2 regions of the Paenibacillus sp. FSL H7-0714 genome follow, and region 2 is predicted to be linked to the other one. Evidence: riboswitches for the same ligand, from Rfam matches in the RefSeq annotation. Region 2 holds a riboswitch; the other holds the start of a gene.
What was found. Region 2 has a riboswitch for thiamine pyrophosphate ahead of NST34_RS12975 (ABC transporter ATP-binding protein). Riboswitches for the same ligand answer to the same signal wherever they lie in the genome.
Positions count from the first base shown of each region.

Region 1: another riboswitch for thiamine pyrophosphate. It lies ahead of NST34_RS02060 (ABC transporter substrate-binding protein); the one in region 2 lies ahead of NST34_RS12975 (ABC transporter ATP-binding protein).

Region 1 is NZ_JBBOPT010000001.1:458,825-467,759, forward strand. Features, by position in the region: gene NST34_RS02045 (ABC transporter ATP-binding protein) at 1-522, opposite strand, end outside; gene NST34_RS02050 (ABC transporter permease) at 539-1,300, opposite strand; gene NST34_RS02055 (thiamine-binding protein) at 1,297-1,590, opposite strand; gene NST34_RS02060 (ABC transporter substrate-binding protein) at 1,670-2,719, opposite strand; TPP riboswitch at 2,880-2,990, opposite strand; gene NST34_RS02065 (hypothetical protein) at 3,140-4,591, opposite strand; gene NST34_RS02070 (MFS transporter) at 4,672-5,886, opposite strand; gene NST34_RS02075 (pyridoxamine 5'-phosphate oxidase family protein) at 6,048-6,467, shown strand; gene NST34_RS02080 (response regulator transcription factor) at 6,616-7,290, shown strand; gene NST34_RS02085 (HAMP domain-containing sensor histidine kinase) at 7,287-8,702, shown strand.
Region 2 is NZ_JBBOPT010000001.1:2,923,572-2,932,506, reverse strand. Features, by position in the region: gene NST34_RS12980 (amino acid ABC transporter substrate-binding protein) at 1-826, opposite strand, end outside; TPP riboswitch at 1,050-1,153, shown strand; gene NST34_RS12975 (ABC transporter ATP-binding protein) at 1,421-2,116, shown strand; gene NST34_RS12970 (ABC transporter permease) at 2,097-2,870, shown strand; gene NST34_RS12965 (ABC transporter substrate-binding protein) at 2,867-3,901, shown strand; gene thiM (hydroxyethylthiazole kinase) at 3,942-4,736, shown strand; gene thiD (bifunctional hydroxymethylpyrimidine kinase/phosphomethylpyrimidine kinase) at 4,759-5,586, shown strand; gene thiE (thiamine phosphate synthase) at 5,576-6,232, shown strand; gene NST34_RS12945 (pseudouridine synthase) at 6,213-6,905, opposite strand; gene NST34_RS12940 (DUF3934 family protein) at 7,020-7,202, opposite strand; gene NST34_RS12935 (hypothetical protein) at 7,318-7,569, opposite strand; gene asd (aspartate-semialdehyde dehydrogenase) at 7,833-8,918, opposite strand.

The DNA.
Region 1 (8,935 bases), 2.5 Mb from region 2:
AGCCAGCAATGCTCTGAGAAAAGCAGCACGCTGCTGCATCCCACCAGACAGCATATGCGGATAAGCCTGTTCGAATCCATTCAAGCCAACCTTGGCGAGCCACTGGCGCGCTTCTTCACGAGCTCCATCCTGCAGAGCGCCTTTAATTTCCCCGGCTAGAAGTACATTATCTTCAATCGTTCGCCAAGGAAAAAGCGCAGGCTGCTGCGGCATATAACTGATTTCACCACGTTGACCCGTAACGGCTCTGCCGTTCATGCGGATCGTTCCTGCATCGGGCTTCACTAGTCCGCCGATCATATGGAATAAGGTGCTTTTTCCGCAGCCGGAAGGACCGACGATCGAAACGAACTCTTGCTGCTCTACCTTAAGAGAGACGTTGTTAAGCACGTTCGTCTCGCGGCGACGATGGGTGAAGGACTTGGAGATGCCGCTTACTTCAAGAGCAGGTGGTGCAGTATGAGCTTCAGGAGAGCTTATGTTTTCAGTTGTTCTTTGCTCTATTTGCGTCACTTGAGACATACAGGCATCTTCCTTTCTATGAGTTACGGCGCGGTTTCCAGCGAACTAACCATTTTTCGAGCAAGGCGATAATCGCAAAAAGCACAAGACTAAGGAGCACAATAATAACAATAGCGACAAACATCCGATCCGTACGGTAAGCCGATTTTTGCAGGAGCATATAATAGCCAATCCCTTTATCCGCGCCAATCCACTCAGCGACCACGGCTCCCATAACCGCATAAGTAGCAGATATTTTCACACCGGAAAATAGTGCAGGGATAGAAGACGGAAGCTCCAGCTTGGTGAAGATTTGCCACTTGCTTGCGCCAGCCATTTTCATATAATTCATCATGACCTGATCACTTTGAGACAAGCCGCCCATTGCAGCGACAGCTACCGGGAAGAAGCATACCAGTGTAATCAGCACGATTTTGGGCAAAAGACCGAAGCCAAACCAGATGATAAGCAGTGGTCCGAGTGCGATAGAGGGAACATTTTGACTCAGAATAATGAGTGGATAAAAAGCCCGTCTAGCCCAAGGTAAAAGATGCAAAAGTAGAGCGACGATCAAGCCTACACCTGTACCAATAGGAAAACCGATTAATGTGAGTCGGAGCGTAGCCATCGTATGAGCCCAGAGACCTGAGGCATTACTGGTGGATTCGCGAGCAATATCAGCAGGACTCGGCAGAATCCAGGATTCGATATGGAATAGAGAAACAGATAACTGCCATACGGTTAAAAAGAAGACGACCGCCACAAGGGGCGGCCATATTAGCTTCCAGGTCGATCTCACGGCCGATATTTCTCCGTCAATTTATCCATGCTGATTCCGTTAGGATTATGAGCGATTTTGATTTGGGAGATCACGCTTGGACTACCTGCTTCGATCAGCGCCTCCTGCATTTGACGTACAACCTCCAGGAGCTCGCTCAGTTCACCTTCCATAGTAGTTTCCAGTGGATTCACCTGATGTTTAACGCCGGATTTTTGAATAACTTCAATCGCTTTATCTACGTATGGGATGGAGTCCTCATTGTTTGGAGTCTTAGGAATTACTTGAATGCTTAATAATGTATTAGCCACAATAATCAATCCTCTCAAATTGTATAGGTAGTTCAAAAAGCCAACTTTGATAACGAAGTAATTCATTTATAATTGTTATTTACTCCGCCGGTAAAAAATCATTCGTGAATGCACTAGCTGCATCCAGCGGTTTGTCCAGCAGCTTCAAATCATACATCCAGTCGCCGTAATTCTGCCAGACCTCGGTTTTTTGCTCTCCCCAGCGTGGGGCGTCGTCCTTATATTTCGGGCTAAGCCATTTTTGGCTAGCTAGGACAAGCTCGGCATCAAGGTCAGGCACAGCCTTGGATAATGTAGCGGCAGCCTCTTCTGGATGATCAATCGCATATTGATAACCCTTCGATGTGGCTTTCAGGAAAGCCTTCACCAAATCTGGATTCTCAGAAATCTGCTTCTCACTCGTGGTCAGCACAGGGGTGTAATAATCGAGCTGAGGCGCATAATCCTTCAAGTAGAGCATATCCAGAGGCTCACCACGCAGTTCGGCTTCAATACCGGTCCAAGCGTAGAAGATCCAAGCGAAATCAATGTCACGTTTGACTGCAGTAAAATAGTCAGCTTCACCAATACTGATTAGCTTCACCTTTTTCACATCGCCACCAACAGGGTCCATGATCGCCTTCATGGCTGCTTCCTCAGCGGGAGAGCCCCAACCTCCGTAAGTTTTACCCTCAAAATCTTTTGGTGATTTAATCTTGCGATCCACTGGAGCGGCGAATCCCGAAGTATTATGCTGAATAATGGCTGCAATCGAGACAAGGGGAACGCCTTGTAGACGAGCTAGAGTCAATCCTTCCTGAGCGCTGATTCCAAAAGCAGCTTCGCCAGAGGTAACCATAGTATCAGAACCCGCTGCGCCAGGTTGAACGATTTCTACATCCAGACCTTCTTCCGCGTAATAACCAAGATCCTTGGCTACGTATAGACCGGTGTGGTTCGTATTCGGTGTCCAATCCAGTGCAACCTTAACTTTGGTAAGCTCTTTTGGAGCATTTGATCCGGTCGCTGCATTCGATTCCGCAGCATTTCCTTTGTTTCCGGCTGTATTCCCATTGTTGCTGCCGCATCCGGCAATCGCAAGAATGAGCATACAGGTGAGGCCAAGCATAAGTACTTTTTTGACTTGCATGTCTTCTTCTCTCCTTTAAGGTTGCCAGATCCCGTCATCCAACATGAACCATAAAGTGTAGTATGTACATTTCTTCTACATCTTTTGTGATCTACACAAAAAAAGCGCCCCGAGTGATCGGGACGCTGGCTTGGCGCAAGGTTAGTAAAGGTCACAGGGACCAAAACCAATTGGCGATTCCTACGCTGGCATTATCCAGATCAGGTATAAGGGTCAGTATCTTGTGGGATACAATCTCAGCCGGCCAATTCCAGCACCCCTGGTTCTATGAAGTTAACGGGTATTTCTCGCTTAAACGCTAATCGTCTTTATAAGGACGCTGAAGGCGTTTATGCTTGCATACGGTGTATTATAGACGGCTGTTCTCGGAATGTCTAGTAGCACGCTCCTAAATTTTTCAAATCTCTCCGTCCGTTTTCATTAATCCAGATCTTTATGTTTCTTGCGATGACGCCGCTTAAGCTCAGTAACCAGAGCACCTAGCGTAAGGACAACACTGATCATTATCCCGCTCATAATCACGAAAAGAGCAAGAAACTCAAAGGGGGAATAGCTAACCATCTTACTCCATTGAATCTTTCCATCCAGATCGTCAATGACTTGATTCATGCCATAAATCCCACTTACCACCGTAAATACAGTGAGGATCATCAGCAGATTATCCCGGCGCTTCGACTGGAACTTATCTTGATACTGAAAAAGGTCAGTCAAGGTTTCTTTTACTTCCTCGAACAGAGCGTCGTTCCCGTATACTTTACGCAGCTGAAGAAAAATCTCCCGTCCTTGCGACTGTGAAATCAGCTCCAAGAAATAGAACTTTGCCGAGAATTTATTAATCGAGTAGATTAAATTATCGATCTCATCATAATCGTGGTTTATGCGTAGTCGGGAATGCATATTTGCCAGCTTTAGCAGAACGATTTTGTGGAAAATATTGAGTAGAAATCCGTAATAATATTGCCCGTACATCTGGTTGGCGAGGCTAACGGCGATCTTTGGTTCAGCTCGGGTTAGACAGCAAAAGGTCTGCTCATTCATCATATAATACGAGTCTGGGCCCCATCGATTATAGGAATGCTCATGACAGTAGTTCGCAATATACGCTGGATCGCTGGCACTGGCATAGGGCTTCCCGTTCAGATCAATTCCATCAAGCTGAGAGGCGCGATAGCGCATATTTATACTAATCTCATCAGAATCTCCTTCACTTTGAAAGCCATAAAAGGCTTGCACCTGCATTCTTTCATCTACGAAAAAGGGAAGGGTCTCGAAATAAGCCCCATTGATATCCGAGTGATCCAGAAAAGGCTCCAGTCCATCCACCAGATTTCGGAAGACAAAATCCTCTACCATCTCATAGGTCTGTTCCCCGCAATGGATATAGGTGTAGTCATCCTGTACGAAGGTATTCTCAAGCGTCCGGAAGCGGTCCGCGAATTCCAGTGCAATACTAAAGGGAATCGAATCCCCCTCAAGCTGGACACGTATCGTCACAAATCCAAGCTGAAAAGGACATATGAATATATCCGTCGAAAGAATTTTAAAAAATATAGACTGCTGAGGAATCTCTAGAATACAGTCCAGATTATTGACTCTGGAAAAGCGGCAGAAAGAGTCTACGTCCTTCTTGCGTGGAAAAAGAATGTGTGCAGCAAACGGTAAATAGGTGCGCTCCATCCGTTCATGGGAAACACAGTGGCCTTCTCCGTAATAGGCATTTTCTAACTCTTTATTATCCAGAAAAAAACGTGTGAAGCCATCATCCTGCAATTGTTGGATAAGCTTCTTAGAATCGCCCTTTTTTATTGAAAAGGGAAAAATAAACTGCATAAGCGCAGTATGTAATAAAGGCTCAGTTGAAAGCTTATCCATTCATCGTCCATCCTTGTGCTCAGAATATGCTTATAGATGACATTACCCTAAAAGGATTAGGTTGATACCATATTAACATTCTAAATACTGGAACTCTTTCTTTGCACTGCTTGCCTGGATTGGAACCTCCATGCGGCAATGCTCAGCAAGAACAAGAAGGCGGCAAAACCGGCAAGTAACCCAGCAGTTTGTGCCACTTTTAGATGGTCCATAGACCAGCCCATAAATAGGGGCAGCAGAGCTCCGCCGACACCTCCAGCAGCGATCATTATGCTGGGTGTTGATTCTTCGGCTCCTGGCAGCATCTTGCTGGAGAAGACTAGAGCTATGGAGAAAATACCGGACATAAATAGCCCAAGTAGCATAATTACGATGAATGCAGCTAATAGATTATCTGTGAACGGAAAAAGAGCCAGCAGTAACAAGGTCAGTAAACAGCTACTTAAAATATATACACGGTAAGAAATTTTCTCTGCAATCACTCCAGCAAACAATCTTCCCGTAGACATAGCTAGCCAAAAGAAAGTGACTGTCAGCGCCGCCGCAGATTCTGTCATCCCTAGCTTGGCGATAAAGATGGCGGGCATAAAGTTGACCAGACTCATCTCCGTACCTACATAAAGAAAGAAGAAAAGGATGAAGATGCCCAGCAGAATCCATTGTTTCCCTTTATACGGAAGCTGTGTGCTGGACTGCGAGGAATGTGCGGATGCTGAGACTTTGCGAGGTGCTCGCTCGTCCAGTATGCGCTGCAGATTCCCAAAATGGCCTCTTCCCCAGAGAATGAGGGAAAGTAATGAGAAGCCAGCGACAATTAGGAATGCCAATCTCCATGCTCCGTTAGCAATGAGCGGACTGGCGATAAGAGGCATTACAAGTGCTCCTATCCCAAATAGGACTTCAAGTCGGCTCATCGCAATCGCGGTTCCTTCTGTCACAGCTCCGATAATGATGGTGCCGATGACGGCTTCGATCATACCGAAACCAAAGCCAGCCGCAACAGCAATGACATACATCCACTCCCAAGGGGGTAGAAAAGCATACGCAATCTCAGCAGTCAGGAGAAGAGCGGTGGCGATAATGATGCCTCCTCGTTTCCCAAAACGGCGATTGAGTAGGGGAGAGACAAGCACACCAGCCAGAAAACCAGCAAATTGACTAAAGATTAATTGCCCGCCGGCACTATAATTTTGGTCATAATGCTGTAGCAGAACGGGAAGAATAGATCCCAGCACTACATGAGCAAGGCCAATGACAAAGTAGGAAAGACAGCCGATCCAGATCAGTTTTTTCACGAAGTAAGCCCCTTATATTGAAAGTAGTTTATGGAGTAAGGTCGGATTCAATGTGAACCTGAAGGGTACATTATAATAAGCACCATTGTTATGATAAATCCAAACGGTGAGCTTGGATATATAAACTTTTGTTTACATGCTTGAAGGGAGAGATTTACGTAATGGATAACAAACAACTGGAGCAACTCATTATTAGAGCATTGGATGACAACAAGTTTGGTTCCTTTGGTACGATCGAAGAAGGAAATAAGCCGAAAGTACGTTACATGGCCATTTTCCATGAGGATTTGAAGATTTATTTAGCTACGAATCGCAAAACTCATAAGGTGGAGGAATTATCGAATAATCCGAATGCTTTTTTGCTGCTTGGATATGAGTCAGGCGGAAGCAAAGACGTGCTGGAGATTGAAGCCACCGCTACCGTTTCTAAGGATGAAGGGCTGCGCACAAAGGTGTGGAACAAAGAGCTGGAGCCATGGTTTACAGGGCCTGATGACCCTAATTATGTGATTCTTGAACTTACTCCAACGCGTATTGAGTATGTTGGCAGTGATAAAGAGCACGGCGTGTGGACTCCCTAAACCAATTTAAAATCGATTCCGAAAGCCTTCCTATCCCCCACGGGTTTAGGAGGGCTTTTTTAAAAGATAAGTCCCTGAGTGACCTGTTAAAACATGTTATAATGACTTCAACTTTTTACGTAATTTCTCAGGGGAGGACTTAAAATACATGACCGTTACTCTGTTATATATTGAAGATGATCATGAAATCGGCAGCGTCGTGTCTGCGGATTTAAGTGAGCGTGGTTATAGTGTGCGTTGGCTGCGGAGCGGGGAGGGAGCGACGGAGGAAGCGGCGCCTTGTCAATTGGCCATTCTGGATGTAATGCTTCCGGGCCTGGATGGCTTTACTGTCGGACAACGATTGAAGCGGGCGTACCCTAAGATTCCGATCTTGATGCTCTCTGCGCGAACCTCTATTGATGATAAACTGCAGGGGCTTGAATTCGCCGATGATTATTTGACGAAGCCTTTTCATCCGGATGAATTGGCTGCCAGAATTGAAGTGTTGCTCAGGCGGAATGGGGCATCTGTTCAGGATTCGCTCACGCTTAAACACCTAGTCGTATATGAAGGGGATAACCGAGTAATAAATGCTCAGACACAGGAAGAAGTCATGCTTACGGGTAAGCAATTTCAGATTTTTTCTTATTTGCTGCGTCATCTCGGCCAGATTATGACGAAGGAGCAGATTTATGAAGCCGTCTGGGGAGAAGCCTATCTCGAAGGGGATAAAACTTTAATGGTACATATACGATATTTGCGCGAAAAGTTAGAACTTGATCCGGGCAATCCCGAAATTATAGAAACTGTCCGGGGGATCGGATATCGGGTAAGAGCATGAGGGGGTTAGGGCGCATTCGCAAGCAGCGTAACTCCTCTTTGCTATCGGGATATTTGCTTATTATTGTTTCTGCACTGCTTTTTATCCCTGTGGTCCTGCCGTTATCTTTTGTTCTCTACAATATGGTTAATGAAGTGACTAAAGGGGCTCCAACTGTAGACACCTCTCTGTATTCGAGTGTTGCAGCGCTGGAGACCATGTGGCATAAAGAGGCGCTTCAATTAGAAGATGCTTCTTCAGAAGGCATAAATGAGCGGCTACATGAAATGAGCCGGAAATACACTGAGGCTACTATGTTTTGGGTAGATGGGCAGGGAATGACCCAGTTGATTCTCACACCTGATGAAGGCAATCCGGATCATGGCAGCGGAGTTCCGGAGCAGTGGACGGCGGCTGAGGCTATTTTTTTTATGAAAGAAAGTACAAAACGTGATCCTTTAGCCATCGTCGCCTTCATGGGAGACCGAGTGGATGCGGGTAAAGGGTTTATGGTAATGCAAATTCCAAACAAGCTGCTCAACAAAGGGGCTTATGGGGGAGTCGGGGCTTGGGCTTTGTATTACTTTGTGCTCTTTGTACTTTTTGGAGGGTTCGCACTGGTTTCTTTGCTGTTCTTTAGAAAAATACGCAAACGGCTACTACAGCTGCAAACCGCGATGACGATTACGGGACCGGATAGAATGCCTAAGTCTATTATGACGGGCAAGCTGGATGAGATTGGCAGACTGGAGGAAGCTTTTAACACGATGGTGGCGAAGCTTGACGAAAGTCGAAAGAGGGAAATCGAAGAGGAAGAGCTGCGTAAACGTCTAGTATCTAACCTATCTCATGATTTGCGTACACCACTAACGGTTATTCGCAGCCACATCCATGTAATGACTAAAGAGAGCTTAACCCCGCAAGGACAACAGTCCTTAGAGCTAATGGATAAGCGTATAGCAGATCTTAGCGTCTTGATCGAGAATCTTTTATCCTACAATCTCCTCAACAGCGGACGAATCACTTTGAAGAAGGAGCGTAAAGATGTCTTGCGCTTGTTGCGGGAAAGTGCTGCTGCTTGGTACCCCGTATGGGAAAAAGAGAACTTCGAGATCGATATTGACTTGGAGGCTGATCCGCTGTTCTGGATGGTGGATGAGGTCTGGTTCCGCCGTATTCTTGATAATCTGTTTCAGAATATTGTACGTCATGCCAGCAGTGGTCTTTATGTAGGGATTTCTACGGAGTCCCGTAATGGGCAACGTGTTATTTTGATTACGGATCACGGCAGAGGTATCCAGAGTCCATCCGATTACAAAGGGGCAGGATTAGGGCTGTCCATCGTGGATCTGTTAATGAAGCATATGGAGTTAGAGTGGGATATGGAGAGTACAGGAGATGGAACTTCCGTAGTAATCTTTAATCCGCTGTAGAAAGAAAATAAAATCTTAGACTTACCATCGTCATTAAGCTCTCACGGGAAAAAAATAGTCAATAAAAACGAGCTCAACGGCACCTGTTTTAACAACTAACGAGCAGAATAGCGTAATATATTTGGTTGTAGTTATAATGTTTAATAGGGCTATTTAATGGTTCCAATTCTCAGGAGTTACCAATGACCTGTGTTGAAATATTTCGAAAAGGGGCAAGTTGTGTGAAAAAGACT
Region 2 (8,935 bases):
CGTCAGCACCAAAGTATTTCTCAGAAATCTTTAAGTATGTGCCATCGCTCTTCATTTCAACAATTGCATCACTAACTGCTTTTACCAACTCATCGTTGCCTTTTAAGAAAACAGCTGCGCTTTGCGAACCGTCAGGAATCTCATCTACCACTTTAATTTTCACATCAGGCTTTTGCTTTTTCAGGTCCAGATAAGACAAACCATCATTTACAGTCGCATCAATACGGCCTGAGGTCAATAGGTCCATCGCTTGATTGAACCCGTCTGTAGCAACGATTTCAGCACCGTTCTCACGGGCGATATCGGACAGGTTACTGGTTAGAGATTGTCCGGCTTTTTTACCCTTAAGATCTGCAAATGTTTTGATATCCTCATTGTTTTCACTTACTATCAATACCGCTTTAGATACGATATACGGTTCAGAGAAATCATATTTCACTTTACGATCTTCATTAATGGATACTTCGTTAAAAATAACATCAAACCGCTTGGCATCCATCCCAGCAAAAATACCGTCCCACTGTGTCTCAAAAAATTCTGGTTCAACACCGAGACGCTTCGCTACTTCCTCAGCAATTTCTACGTCAAAGCCGGTCAGTTTCCCCGAAGCGTCATGATAAGTAAAGGGTGCATACGTCCCTTCTGTTCCTATACGCAATTTGCCGCTAGCTTTAACAGCTTCCAGACTGTTTTGCGCAGTGGCTGTATTTCCACCATTCGTTCCAGCTGAAGAATTTTTAGAAGTATCGGTATTCGAATTATTGCCGCAGGCCGCTACAAACACCACGGTTAACGCCAATAGAATAGTTAAACTTAGTTTTTTCATTATTAATTCCCCTCTCTTTACCCGGAATTCATCCGGTAAATTGTATACTACACTGGCTGCTGTTTACCGTCAATGGTTTTTTCCGATTATATACATCGGAATTGTAATATTAGGTAAATCTCTACCCTTATATTACCCATTCTTAAAATAATCCTTCACAAGATCCTCTCTTTACATCTCAGAAAGATATGGTATATTTATAAACAAATTAAATATGGACCTGTTATTTCACTAGGGGAGTCGGCCGACTGAGACGGAGCTTCAAGCTCCGGACCCTTGGAACCTGATCTGGATCATACCAGCGGAGGGAAGTGGAGCAGAATTTTCATCCCATGCATTTTTAGTGTTCCTATGCTGAATGAACTTTTTGACCCATTTATTTCCCACCGGAAATGAATGGGTCTTTATTTGTTTACAATCAATCACAAAACTTAAGCGTAGGCTTCCGAAGCAAGTTTTGTACGATGCTTTCCAAGAAGCCAACGCTCACAAAACTTTTTAGGAGGTTCGATCATCACGACAATCCTATCCATTCAAGGCTTAACCTACTCCTTTCCGGAATCAGAACAACCCCCTGTATTCGCAGATCTATCAATGGATATCAGGCAAGGAGAATTTGTCTCTGTCATTGGGGCTAGCGGAAGCGGGAAAAGTACGCTTTTCAAAACTATAGCAGGCTTGCTCGAACCCACTCATGGGAAAATAAAAATTCATTCGAACTCGTCATCCTCTTCTCGCTTAGGTCAGATCGCATACATGCCTCAGCAGGATTTGCTGCTGCCTTGGAGAACCGTGCTCGACAACTGTCTTTTGCCCTGGGAGATTAAACCAAGGTTTAGTAAACAACAGACGATCTCTCACATTCGGGAAATGCTGTCACGCTTCGGTTTGGCCGATGTAGAGAGGGCTTATCCCCATGAGCTATCGGGTGGCATGAAACAGCGAGTCGCATTTCTACGAACGCTTGTAGCTGGCGGCGGGGCCGGTCTTATTCTGCTAGATGAGCCATTTGGAGCGCTCGACGCTATGACCAAACGTGAGATACACCGTTGGCTGTTGGAGCTTTGGGATGAGCTGGATCAAACAGTGATGCTCATCACCCATGATCTAGAGGAAGCGCTGTTACTAAGCGATCGGATTTATTTATTGTCTGGAGGCATGCATAGCGAATTACAGGAGATCGTCGTTGATTTACCGAGGCCAAGACATTACAAGATGAACTATGAACCCCGGTTTATAGCGTTACGGGAAGAGTTGGAGCGGAGACTGTATGCAGCCCATACCTTTTAAAAAATATTTAAACAATTACGGCCCCTTCATTCTACTGCTATTGTTCATTCTTGTGATCTGGGAATCAGCTGTTCGTCTTCACTTGATTCCAGCCTTTATCCTACCTGCACCTTCTTCAATAGGTATCGCATTGATCGAACACAGGCAATTACTCAGACCGCATTTATTGGCGACACTGCAGGAAATATTGGTAGGTTTTGTTCTCTCGGTTATCTGTGGTTCACTGCTGGGCACCGGAATGTTCTTATTTCGCCCCCTTGAAAAGGCCATCTATCCGTTCCTTATTATCAGTCAGACGATCCCGTTAATCGCGCTATCCCCCATTTTTATTATGTGGTTCGGGTATACGCTGTGGAGCAAAGTGGCTGTTGTGTTTCTAACTGCTTTTTTTCCAGTCGTTGTGAGTACATATGACGGACTTCGTACAAGTGGTCAAGCCTACAAAGACTTATTGTTAACATTTGGCGCAAACCGCTGGCAACTGCTTGCTAAAACCCAAATCCCGCTGGCGCTGCCCTCTTTTTTCTCAGGACTAAAGCTATCCATTGTGTACTGCGTGATTGGAGCAACCATCGGCGAATGGCTCGGCGGCAGCAAAGGACTCGGTTACTTTAGCCGAAGGATGGCCGGAAATATGCAAAGTGCCGAAATGTTCGCCGCTGTATTTCTGTTGTCCGCGCTTGGTGTAGTGTTGTTTCTGATGATAGCTCTGCTCGAACCATTATTTTTAAAGAAAAGAGGATCTAAGCAATGAATGATTTGAATTCCCAAAGAAAATGGCTTATTCCCGTATTTCTCATATGTTCACTCCTAATCTTCACCAGCTGCGGAAAAGCATCCAATGTAAGTAGTCCTCCTGCTAATTCATCTAATAACGAAATTAAACAAACGCACAAGCTGACGATTATGCTCGATTGGTATCCCAATGCCGTTCACTCATTTTTATATGCTGCTGTGCAGAATGGTTATTTCCAAGAGGAAGGTCTGGACGTAGAGATCCAAATGCCCACAGACAGCAATGACGCACTGAAACTTGTAGCAGCGAATCAAATCGATTTAGCGTTTAGTTATCAACCTCAGGTGCTCATGGCACGCAGTGAGAACATTCCAGTACGTTCGATTGCAGCGATTGTGAGACATCCGCTTAATCATTTAATGGTACCTCAGGCTGGTGACATTCATAGTCCAAAAGACCTCACAGGTAAACAGATCGGGTATTCTTCCATTCCTCTTTATGAAGCCATGATTCGTACGATGATCCAAAACGATGGGGGTGACCCAAAGGCCAGCAAATTAATAGACGTAGGCTTTGACCTTATTCCGGCGATTGCGACGGGGCAAGTGGATGCCATTATGGGAGGGTTCATTAACCACGAACAATTAATCTTGGAAAAAGAAGGTCATCGCGTGAACTCGTTCAATCCCACGGATTACGGAGTCCCCGATTATTATGAGCTAGTCCTTGTCGCCAGCGATCAAGGAATACAAAATTCTGAATCCTATTTCAAAAAGTTTCTAAATGCAATTACAAAAGGACAACAATTTGTGCAGGATAATCCGGAAAAAGCGTTAAATTTGCTGCTTGCACACGAAGATGAGACCTCTCCACTCGATAAGCAAATTGAAGAGAAGAGCCTGGCGATTCTACTACCGCTAATGAATGCGGGTGATCAAGATTTTGGATATCAAGCGCCCGCGTCTTGGGAGAAGGTACGACAGTGGCTATCGGACAATGATTTACTGTCTACTGACATCAAAGCTGAGGATGCTTTTATTAATCTTTAAACATTAGCTATTCGCTCATAAAACTTGAGGAGGAATAATCATGAGTTATCTATCCAAAGTACGGAAATCCAATCCACTGGTCCACAATATCACCAACATCGTCGTAGCCAATTTCTCAGCCAACGGTCTTTTGGCGCTCGGTGCCTCCCCCTTTATGGCGGATGCTCACGAGGAAGTGGTCGATATCGCAGCATTTTCATCTGCCGTAGTTCTAAATATCGGTACACTGAATGACTACGCCATTCAATCCATGGTGCTCGCGGGACAATCTGCGAATAAGCACGGCGTTCCCTTAGTTCTTGATCCAGTGGGTGCGGGAGCCACTTCTTATCGAACAGCGGTCACTCAAAAGCTAGTGAATGAGATGCAGATTACCGCTCTACGTGGCAATGTAGCTGAAGTTGCCAATGTCATTGGTGAAAGCTGGTCTATTAAAGGGGTAGATGCAGGCGAAGGGGATGGCGACGTAGTCGTCTTGGCTGAGACTGCCGCGCGGAAGTTAGGCTGTGTAGTTATCATCACCGGAAAAGACGATGTCATCACAAATGGAGATAACACCTACATTGCCAGCAACGGTCACCCTATTCTAACGAAAGTAACGGGAACCGGTTGTCTGCTAAGTGCAGTAGTCGGTGCATTTCTAGCGGTAAGTGAAGGAGCATCTCTTGAAGCCGCAGTCGAAGCCCTCTCCTTCTATGGAGTGGCTGCTGAAATCGCCGCTGAACTAACGACTGGACAAGGTCCGGGGAGCTTTCAAATCGAGTTTCTAAATCAATTGAGCTTGGTCACAGCTGAAACTTACCAAGATAAATCAATAATCAAGCAACTCAGATAACAACCCTAAGGAGTGAACAATGATGATATATAAAGCTTTAACTATAGCCGGATCGGATAGCGGTGGTGGCGCTGGCATCCAAGCAGATCTAAAAACCTTTCAGGAGCTTTCTGTATATGGAATGAGTGCTCTTACGGCTGTGACAGCCCAGAACACCCTCAGAGTTCAAGGCGTTTATCCGTTGACACTGGAAGCTATTATTCAGCAGCTTGATTCCATTGGACTTGATCTGAAGCCGGATGCTGTGAAGACCGGGATGCTTTTTAACAGTGACATCATACGTATCGTAGCAGAGAAGATACAGCAATACAGCTGGCGTAATCTTGTAGTTGATCCTGTGATGGTTGCTAAAGGGGGTTCCACGCTGCTACAGCAAGAAGCTGTTCAGTCCTTAATCAATCATCTCCTCCCGCTAGCCTTAGTGACGACACCCAATATTCCAGAGGCTGAAATGATTACCAACAGAAGCATCACTACTATAGACGATCGTAAAGAAGCGGCTAAACTCATTCATGCCATGGGCTCTAACTATGTAGTGCTAAAAGGTGGGCATGATACCTCAACTACGGCTGTTGTGGATCTCCTATATGATGGTCACGAATTCATCTTTATGGAGAGTCAACGAGTTCAGACTAGACACACGCACGGCACAGGCTGCACCTATTCAGCAGCAGTCACTGCCGAGCTTGCTAAGGGCAAAACCGTTCCCGAAGCAACACACATAGCTAAAGCTTTTATACAAGCGGCGATTGAAGACGAGCTGGGCATAGGGGCTGGACATGGACCTACGAATCATTTTGCATATCAGAATAGATTGCGAGGGATGAACCTTGAAGCAAATAGACAGTGATCAACTGCGGGATTTATTAAAAGTCTATTTCATTATGGGCAGTGTGAATTGTCGGATAGCCCCAGCCAAGGTATTAAAAGAAGCGGTCGCGGGAGGCATAACGATGTTCCAATTTCGTGAAAAAGGTACGGGGGCATTAACTGCACAAGTTAAATTTAATTTAGGAAGACGGCTCCAAAAGATATGTCGTGCTAACGGAGTCCCTTTTATCGTTAATGACGATATTGATCTAGCCATCGCCCTTGATGCGGACGGCATTCATGTAGGACAAGATGATACCCCTGCGCTGGCGATTAGGCAGCTGCTTGGCGAGGATAAGATCGTTGGTGTGTCCGCTCATTCGCTCGCCGAAGCTCGGCAGGCGATAGCGGATGGAGCCGATTATCTGGGCATTGGTCCTGTTTATCCTACCTCTTCCAAGGAGGATGCCCAAGCTGTTCGAGGCACATCAGTTATTGAAGAAATACGAAACAGCGGCATTACGATTCCTTTGGTTGGCATAGGCGGGATCACGGTGCACAATGCAGCACCAGTACTAGCTGCGGGTGCGGACGGTATCTCCGTTATCTCAGCTATTGCGGGCGCTGAAGACATCACCTTGGCAGCCAGAGGATTTGTTCACGAAGTTAATTTAAGCGGGTCATAAGCTCACTCAGCTCTTCTCCGCTCAAATGCCGCCATTGTCCTCGCTCCAAACTATCAAGTGTAATATTCATGATTCTTATACGCTCTAGCTTTAGTACTCTATATCCTAACTCCTTGCACATTCTACGTATTTGCAGATTAAGGCCTTGAGTTAGGATAATTCTAAACTGACATTCCGCGACCCGAGAGACCTCACAAGGTTTTGTTGTGACGCCAAGAATATCCACACCACTAGACATGGCATGTATGAACTCTGACGTTATTGGCTTGTCTACATGAACTACATATTCTTTTTCATGCCCATTCTCGGAACGCATCATTTTGTTTACGATATCTCCATCGTTGGTTAACAAAATGAGGCCTTCCGAGTGTTTATCTAATCTGCCGATCGCAAAGATCCGTGAGGGATAACCTACAAAATCTATAATATTCCCAGCTACATTTGGCGCAGCTGTACAGGTGATGCCTATCGGTTTATTCAGCGCGAGGTATACCGGCTCCCCTTTACTGCTTGTTATGGGCTCTCCATCAATCCATACGATATCCTCTGGCTCTAAAAGAATATTCCCATCACAGACGATGCCGTTAACAGCGATCCGCCCTGCGGTAATGAGTCGTTTCGTTTCCCTTCTGGAACAGAAGCCTGTTTCACTTATATATTTATCGATTCTCACTGATGATCCTACTTTCCTTCTGATACTGATACTTGCATCTATCCATAAAAAAACACCTGATTTTAACGATCAAAATCAGATGTTAACCTTCAGGAATAATTGATTTCAAGGGAGCTATTTCGAGCTTCCGCTTTTTTTCACGTTATTGCCCTTGCTTCCACTTGCATCTTTAGCGCCTGGACCCGTGGTTGGAGCACCTTTTGCAGGTTTAACTGGTTTTGCTGTTTTGTTCCAGCGTGTCCAGCCCTTACTCCCCGTACCTCTGCCCGTGCCGCCACCTTTACTTTTTGCACCCATCTTATCACTCCGTCAGTCATTCAGAATTCGTATAGTTTATACACTTCATCTATTTTACCACACTCTCAAACTTTCTGTTTAAGTAATAGCTCAGCTTCGTCTAACGATGCTCTGATTAGTATTTAGCATCTTTATTCATTTCATGAATATCAAAGGTATCTTCATGTATTTCAATCGCGATGACAGTACCCTCTTTTTCGAAAAATTGCACATGCCCTAACCGCTTGTCCTCCAACTCCACCCAGCCAGCATCCTCTAATTTATTAAAGTAGTGGTCAGGTCGATAGAGACCTTGTTCTCCCCCTATATTATCCAATTCGTATTTTACGCCTATTTTTATATTGGGGTTACTTGAAGTTGTTGTCACTTCGATTTCCTTTGCTTTCTTAGGAATAGGAATTTCAGCATTTATAGAAGATATTCCGTACTCTTGCTCCTCTTGAGTTGATGATGTACATCCGCTTGTGAATAGTATTAAAGGTAACCATAAAAAAGCTAATAAATATTTATACAGGTATATCAGCTCCTTCCCTAACTTATTTTACCAAATCAACCCATTAAAAAACACCCCATCAAAGACTAAGCTTTGATGAGGTGTCTATTTCGAATCAGCTTTACAGCTTATCCATTTTATTTAGGCTGAATATAACCTTCTGCTTTCAGAAGCTCAGCGATCAATACAGCACCGCCAGCTGCTCCGCGCAGGGTGTTATGGGAGAGACCTACGAATTTGTAATCATAGATGGCATCTTCGCGAAGTCTGCCCGTCGATACGCCCATACCATTCTCAATATCACGATCCAGTTTGGTCTGTGGACGGTTCTCCTCTTCGAAATAAGTAATGAACTGTTTAGGGGCGCTAGGCAGTTCAAGCTCTTGAGGACGTCCTTTGAAGCTATTCCAGAGTTTCAGAATCTCTTCTTTGGATGGCTTTTTCTCAAAAGAAACAAATACAGCAGCCATATGTCCATCCGCTACAGGCACACGGATACACTGCGAAGTAATCGTCGGCGCTTCACTTTTTACGATGCCTTCCTCTTGTACGCTTCCCCAGATGCGCAATGGCTCTTGCTCGCTCTTCTCTTCTTCGCCACCAATGTAAGGAATCACGTTGTCTAGCATTTCAGGCCAGTCAGCAAAAGTCTTGCCCGCACCCGAAATTGCTTGGTAAGTGGTGACTACAACTTTAGAAGGGTTGAATTCTTTAAGTGCATGAAGCGCAGGCACATAACTTTGAATGGAGCAGTTAGGTTTAACCGCAATGAAACCAGTCTCAGTTCCCAGACGTTTTCTTTGCTGCGCAATAACCTCAAGATGCTCTGGGTTAATCTCAGGAATAACCATAGGCACGTCCGGTGTCCAACGATGCGCTGAGTTATTGGAGATAACTGGAGTACCCGTACGAGCATAAGCTTCTTCGAGCGCTTTAATCTCTTCTTTTTTCATGTCTACTGCGCAAAAGATCAGGTCTACGTCCGCAGCTACTTCTTCTACCTTAGAAGCATCTTGAACCATAATATTCTTCACGTTCTCAGGCATTGGAGTGGATAGCTTCCATCTGCCCTTGGCCGATTCTTCATACGTTTTCCCAGCAGATTTCGCACTGGCAGCAATCGCAGTTACTTCAAACCAAGGATGATTCTCTAGAAGGGCAATAAAACGTTGTCCTACCATACCTGTGCCGCCAACTATGCCGGCTCTTAGCTTTCTTGACATCAGAAAATACACTTCCT